Regions from separate parts of the Aneurinibacillus uraniidurans genome, predicted to be linked through region 2. Evidence: riboswitches for the same ligand, from Rfam matches in the RefSeq annotation. Region 2 holds a riboswitch; each other region holds the start of a gene.
What was found. A riboswitch is a leader RNA that binds a small molecule or an ion and turns the genes downstream of it on or off. The one in region 2 is predicted to bind S-adenosylmethionine.

Region 1 (2,206 bases), 1.9 Mb from region 2:
AGCCGCGTGCCATTGAGATTCTAGATGGTGAAAGAGGAGATCTTGAACCAATAGGGATTAAGACTGTCACCGTCCCAGTCCTGGGCAAAGTCACAGCAGGTCTGCCTATTACCGCTGTAGAAAATGTAGAAGAGCATTTTGTTCTACCGGAGAACATGGTAGGAGCGGATACTGTCTATATGCTGCGCATTCAAGGCGAAAGCATGATAGACGCCGGAATTCTCGATGGCGATTACGTAATCGTCCGTCAGCAGCAGGTTGCCAATAATGGAGATATTGTTGTGGCGATGACCGAGGAAGACGAAGCAACTGTGAAGCGCTTCTTTAAAGAAAAAAATCACATCCGCCTTCAACCAGAGAATCAATCCATGGAACCAATTTTACTTCCAGCTGTAACGATTCTTGGCAAAGTTATCGGCGTATACCGCAACATTCACTAAGCCATACAAGAAGAAAGAAGACCCGCTGACTTTTAGTAGCCAGTGGGTCTTCTTTCTTCTTATATACGCGTTATAACACAACGATCAGGAACCAGATAATCATAACCAGTTGAATGATAATTTTTGCAACGGTGCTGCTTAAAAATCCGAGTACCGTTCCAGTCGCAATTCGCATTGCCAAGGCCCCTTTTCCTCGTACCACCTCAAGGCCCCAGACCGCAAGAAACGGACCAACCAAAATCGCAAATGGCCCCAGAAAAGCCCCGAGAAGCAGCGGTCCAGCCAATAGGCCGACCGTAGCCACGATCATGGACCATTTATCTCCCCCATACTTTTTCAGAAAATACGCGTTCGATAGCAAATCTGCCCCGATCAATAAAGCTGTCAGTACGGTCATCGGAACCCAGAACGTCCACGTTAACGGTACATGACCGAGCGCAAATTTGTATGTTAAAAATCCAATCCACACAAGCAGTGCATCAGGAATGATCGGGATTATAACACCCGCCAGGCTTAACAAAAATAACACGCCGATTCCTGTCCAAATTATCGCATCCACAGCCATCCCTCCTTTTTTTATCTTATCATGTTTTTATTTGGTATATGTTTATGTACGCAGTATTTTAGTACAATTAATTCATAGTATATAAATAAGAATTGTTTATATTAATCCTTGACGCCCGATTCCGCTTTTATATATACTAATCATAACGATATCGGTTGAACTTTATATGGTGATCCATTTCTTATCAAGAGCGGCGGAGGGAATAGGCCCGATGAAGCCCGGCAACCAGCAATTCTGCAAGGTGCCACATCCTACAGAACGAGTGGTTCTGACAGATGAGGAAGCGGACTTTTGCATTCACTTGTCCCTTTTCTCCGTACAGAATAGGGATTTTTTTATTTCAGGAGGCGACAATTATGGAACGAGTCATTCACATTTCCTACGATAAAATTGAATTAGCGGCCACTGTTCATTATCCAGCGCCCCACACACGCTGCGACCCGAATAAACGCTGGCCCGCGATTATTATTTGTCACGGATTCGTCGGTAGCCGAATCGGTCAGAACAGACTGTTCGTAGAGGCTGCACGTCGATTTGCTGAAGAAGGCTATTTCGTGCTCCGGTTTGATTATGCCGGATGTGGGGAAAGCGGCGGGAAATATGGCGACAATACAATGGAATCATTCATTGCCCAAACACGCCACGTACTCGACTATGTACGAAGTATCGATTGTGTCGACGCCTCGCGCATTACCTTGCTTGGACACAGTCTGGGCGGTGCCGTTGCTCGTCTGACAGCTAATCGCGATTCGCGCGTATCTTCTTTAATTTTATGGGCGCCAGTTGCACATCCATTTTATGATATTGTCCGCATTGTCGGCCGTGATGCATATGAAGAAGCCGAACAAACAGGCACGACGGATCATCTCGGATATGCCCTCCGCCCTGCATTTTTTCATTCACTTGCTCATGTGCAGCCATTAGCTGATACGGCGTCTGTATTTTATGGAGATGTATTTGTCGCACACGGCACAAATGATACAGACATTCCGTGCGATTATTGCGGCTTGTATCGTGAATCGCTGCGGCGACGCGCGGCTGGACGGTGTGACACAAAGCTAATTGACGGAGCGGACCATGTCTTCGCCTCTCTTGCTGGACGACGCGAATTATTCTCAGCTACTTCCGACTGGCTTGCGCAAGTTGAAGCGCAAAAAAGTGAATGGAGCGACTGGACGATCTAGCCTCTTTTTGTAGAATC
Region 2 (2,206 bases):
CAGTGAGAATGGAGCGACATGGGTCGCACTTGATCAACTAGACCGGGATTTTGATGCGATCAGCGTAGAGAAAAAAGAAGCGGAATGGCTTGTTCATATAAAATAGGTAAAAAACCACGACCTTTGTAAGAAATAAACGTATAAGTTAACAGAAAAACACAAAGGGAGGAAGAAGTTGTGAATAAATGGGGATACGGAATCACCGGCGCGGCGTTAGCCTTTACGGTCGGACTCGTATCAGTCGGGACAGCGGCCCCAACTGAGCCAGGAACAGAAGGGGACCCGGTTGTAACGCGCAGTTATGTGGATCAGGTGCGCCAAGAGCTGGTCAAGCTCATTCAGTCATCATCGCAGCCGACAGCCCCGAATAATTCCACAGGTGGTACGGCATCTTACACGGTCGAGAAAGTGACGGCAGGCCAAACCATTACGGGGATGGAAGGGACAGAATTCATTGTACGCACCGGACAAGTTAAAGCGGTGACGCCGGGTGTGGACTATACGATCCCGGATCTGACGAGTGGAACAAGTATGCCAGATGGCGAAGCCGTGCCGCATGACCACCTGCTGCTCATTCCGCGTGCGGATGGACGCGGGCTTACTGTGACAAGTGGCAAAGCAGATATTATCGTGCGCGGCGACTACAAGGTCCAATAGAATGATTGACAGTTAAACAGAAATAAGATATATTCGTCTAGAATGAAGACCCTATATCCCGAGAAGGTGGAGGGACTGGCCCGATGAAACCCGGCAACCTCATGGCCGCATATGGCGGTGAACGGTGCTAACCAGCAGAAGGCATAATTTTTTATGCTGTTTCTGGAAGATAAAGGGCAAAGATTGAGTAAAAATCAACCCTTTTCCAGGTGTGATGCATTTGGAAAAGGTTTTTTACTGCTTTGCAAAATGGGTTCGGGAAGGGACCATCAAATAAATAACAGCAACTAAAAGGAGGTCGTGAATATGGCGCCTAAAAAAGGTCGTTATCTCTTCACATCTGAATCCGTAACAGAAGGACATCCGGATAAGATTTGTGACCAGGTTTCTGATGCAATTCTTGATGCAATTCTTGAAAAAGACGCAAATGCCCGCGTAGCGGCTGAAACATCTGTTACGACAGGTATGGTACTCGTAGCAGGCGAGATCACAACAAGCTGCTATGTAGACATCCCGAAAGTCGTGCGTGAGACGATCCGTGAGATCGGTTACACCCGTGCGAAATACGGCTTTGATGCTGACACATGTGCCGTGCTTACATCTATTGACGAACAGTCTCCAGACATCGCTCAAGGGGTTGACCAGGCACTTGAAGCGCGTGAAGGTCAGATGACAGATGAACAAATCGAAGCAATCGGTGCAGGAGATCAGGGCCTGATGTTCGGGTTCGCGTGCAATGAAACACCTGAACTCATGCCGCTTCCGATCTCGTTGTCTCATCAACTTTCTCGCCGCTTAGCGGAAGTCCGCAAGAACGGTACACTCGCGTACCTTCGCCCGGATGGTAAAACACAAGTAACGGTGGAATACGAAGGAGATAAGCCGGTTCGTGTTGACACAATCGTTATCTCTACGCAGCATGATCCATCTGTAACGCTGGAACAGATCCAAAAAGATCTGAAAGAGCACGTAATTGCTCCGATTGTTCCGGCAAGCCTGCTCGATGAGAGCACAAAATACTTCATCAACCCGACAGGCCGTTTCGTAATTGGCGGACCACAGGGAGATGCAGGTCTTACAGGCCGTAAAATCATCGTAGACACATACGGTGGATATGCTCGCCATGGCGGTGGTGCATTCTCCGGTAAAGATCCGACGAAGGTTGACCGTTCTGGCGCGTATGCAGCGCGCTATGTAGCGAAAAACATCGTAGCAGCGGGTCTTGCAGACAAATGTGAAGTACAAGTAGCGTATGCAATCGGGGTTGCACAGCCTGTATCTATCAATGTTGATACATTTGGCACAGGTAAAGTGGAAGAGGAAGTTCTGGTTGAGCTTGTTCGTAAAAACTTTGACCTCCGCCCGGCTGGCATCATTAAGGAACTCGACCTTCGCCGTCCGATCTACCGCAATACAGCGGCATATGGACACTTCGGTCGAAATGACCTGAATGTACCGTGGGAGAATACAGACAAGGCTGAAGTTCTTAAAAAAGAAGCAGCTGCGTTTATGACAAACTAAAACAAACGAACCAAAAGACCCATCACTG
Region 3 (2,206 bases), 820 kb from region 2:
GCGATGACTCAACAAGACGGGCAAAGAACGGAATCGCTGCTGCTGACAGTGATACCGATGCTGCACCCGGGCCAATTGTCGTACCAGCCAGAAGCTTAGTCAATGGAATAAGTGCAACAAGCAAAATGATATACGGTACAGAACGAATAATATTAGCGAGCGAACCAAGTACTACATTGAAAAAACGATTTTGCAAAAACAATCCCTTACTCGTGATAAACAGCAATACCCCTAGTGGAATCCCCACAACAAATGCCACACCAACGGATATGGCCATCATATAAAACGTCTCACCAAATGCCTTTCCGAATTCCGGAAGCAAGTCAATTAAATTACTAAGCTGCATCTGCTAGCACCTCCAGTCCGGCTGTACGCTGCCGGATATGTTCAATCGCACGAGCGATCTCCTGCGAATCACCAATCAGTTCCATAATAAAAATCCCCAGCGGCTCATCCTGGATGTATTCAATCTTGCCATGCAGGATATTGCCTTCTACATTGAATTTTTTCAGCACATCCGATACGACTGCCTTCTCCGCAATCTCGCCCTGGAAGTTGATTTTAACCAACGTTCCTTGTCGGTTTTCCACCAGTTTCTCCGGCAGGGTAAAATGCAGAACCGTATCGATAAAATCACGGGTCAGCGGCTGTACCGGACGAGCGAACAACTCATACACCTCGCCCGATTCAATCACCTTTCCATTCTGCATGACGGCAATGCGATGGCAGATCTCTTTGACCACTTCCATCTCGTGTGTGATCAATACGATTGTAATCCCGAGTGTACGGTTGATTTCTTTAAGCAAGGCTAGAATCGAACGCGTTGTGCTCGGATCAAGCGCTGATGTCGCTTCATCGCACAACAATACTTTCGGATTGTTCGCCAATGCGCGGGCGATTCCAACACGCTGTTTTTGACCGCCGGAAAGCTGTGCCGGATAATGATTCCCTTTGTCTCCAAGCCCAACAAGTTCTAACAATTCCGGTACACGTTTCTCAATTTCTTCTTTCGATTTCCCTGCAGCTTTAAGCGCAAACGCCACATTTTGCGTAACGGTCTTAGAGCTGATCAGATGGAAGTGTTGAAAAATCATACCGATTTTCAAACGCTCCTGTCGTAATTCCTTCCCTTTCAGCTCCGTAATGTCGACACCATCGATCAAAATTTTGCCGGACGTTGGGGTTTCCAGCATGTTCAGGCAGCGTAGAAGAGAACTCTTCCCTGCACCGCTATATCCAATAATCCCGAAAATTTCGCCTTTTTTGATTGTAAGGGTTACATCGTCGACCCCTTTAACTGTACTTTTCTTACCTCTATACTCTTTTGTCACCTGCTGGATTTCAATCATGATAGCCTCCCTCTCCCTTTTCTAGGTAGTAGCAAACAAAAAATGACCTCTTACCTGCCCGAAGCACATAAGAGGTCCAAAAAGGGGAAAAGCAAGACCTCTTATCTGTCGGACATGCGTCCTGCTGGAATTGGCACCAATTGAATCATCAACGGTTGCCGAGGCTTCATCGGGCCAGTCCCTCTGCCTCTCTGGATAAGAGAATATAAAATATGCCGTTTTGTTCGTTCATTTGCCTTGTGTTGCCTTGTTATTTAGAATTTTAGTTCAATTATTCCTACATGTCAAGTGGGTATTTGTTTTTATTTGGAGAGCTTTTTTGCAGTTTCGACCACTTGCTGAGCTACCGTATTTAACTGCTCAAGCGTACTATTAATTTCTGTTGTAGCTGAAGCTTGCGATGTAATAATCGGGGTCATACTTTGCGATAATTGCTGGAGTTCAGTCGATAGTTTTTTCATCTGTTCTAAAATGTCTTCAATCTGACTTACCGCGTCACCTGTATTCGTAGAAAGGTTGCGGATCTCTTTGGCTACCACTTGAAAGCTTCGTCCTTCTTCGTTCTGTGCCTTAGCTGCAATAATACCTGCATTTAACCCGAGAAGATTGGTCTGCTTTGACACGTTACGGATTACATCGACAATTCTTCCTGACTCATCTGTATGCTTTTTCGTTTGTTCTGCGGTAGTATTCATAATTTCTTGCGTAGAAGCTAATTTCTGAGCCATTATATTCACTTCGTTTACACTTGCAGCGATTTGTTCAAGAGATGCCGAAAGCGTCTCCGCCATCCTACCGAGTGCAAATTCGCGCTCTAAACTTATGCCCATTGCCATCACACCTACTACTTCATCCTT

Region 1: it holds a riboswitch for S-adenosylmethionine, as region 2 does, so the genes downstream of both, PO771_RS11285 (alpha/beta hydrolase) here and metK (methionine adenosyltransferase) in region 2, are expected to answer to the same signal.
Region 3: it holds a riboswitch for S-adenosylmethionine, as region 2 does, so the genes downstream of both, PO771_RS16665 (methionine ABC transporter ATP-binding protein) here and metK (methionine adenosyltransferase) in region 2, are expected to answer to the same signal.

What each region holds. Positions count from the first base shown of each region.
Region 1 covers NZ_CP116902.1:2,259,455-2,261,660, forward strand. The annotation lists gene lexA (transcriptional repressor LexA) at 1-440, shown strand, start outside; gene PO771_RS11280 (DUF456 domain-containing protein) at 511-999, opposite strand; SAM riboswitch class I at 1,184-1,287, shown strand; gene PO771_RS11285 (alpha/beta hydrolase) at 1,362-2,189, shown strand.
Region 2 covers NZ_CP116902.1:292,709-294,914, forward strand. The annotation lists gene PO771_RS01440 (S41 family peptidase) at 1-106, shown strand, start outside; gene PO771_RS01445 (hypothetical protein) at 178-657, shown strand; SAM riboswitch class I at 708-833, shown strand; gene metK (methionine adenosyltransferase) at 964-2,178, shown strand.
Region 3 covers NZ_CP116902.1:3,328,630-3,330,835, forward strand. The annotation lists gene PO771_RS16660 (methionine ABC transporter permease) at 1-346, opposite strand, end outside; gene PO771_RS16665 (methionine ABC transporter ATP-binding protein) at 336-1,349, opposite strand; SAM riboswitch class I at 1,448-1,551, opposite strand; gene PO771_RS16670 (methyl-accepting chemotaxis protein) at 1,652-2,206, opposite strand, start outside.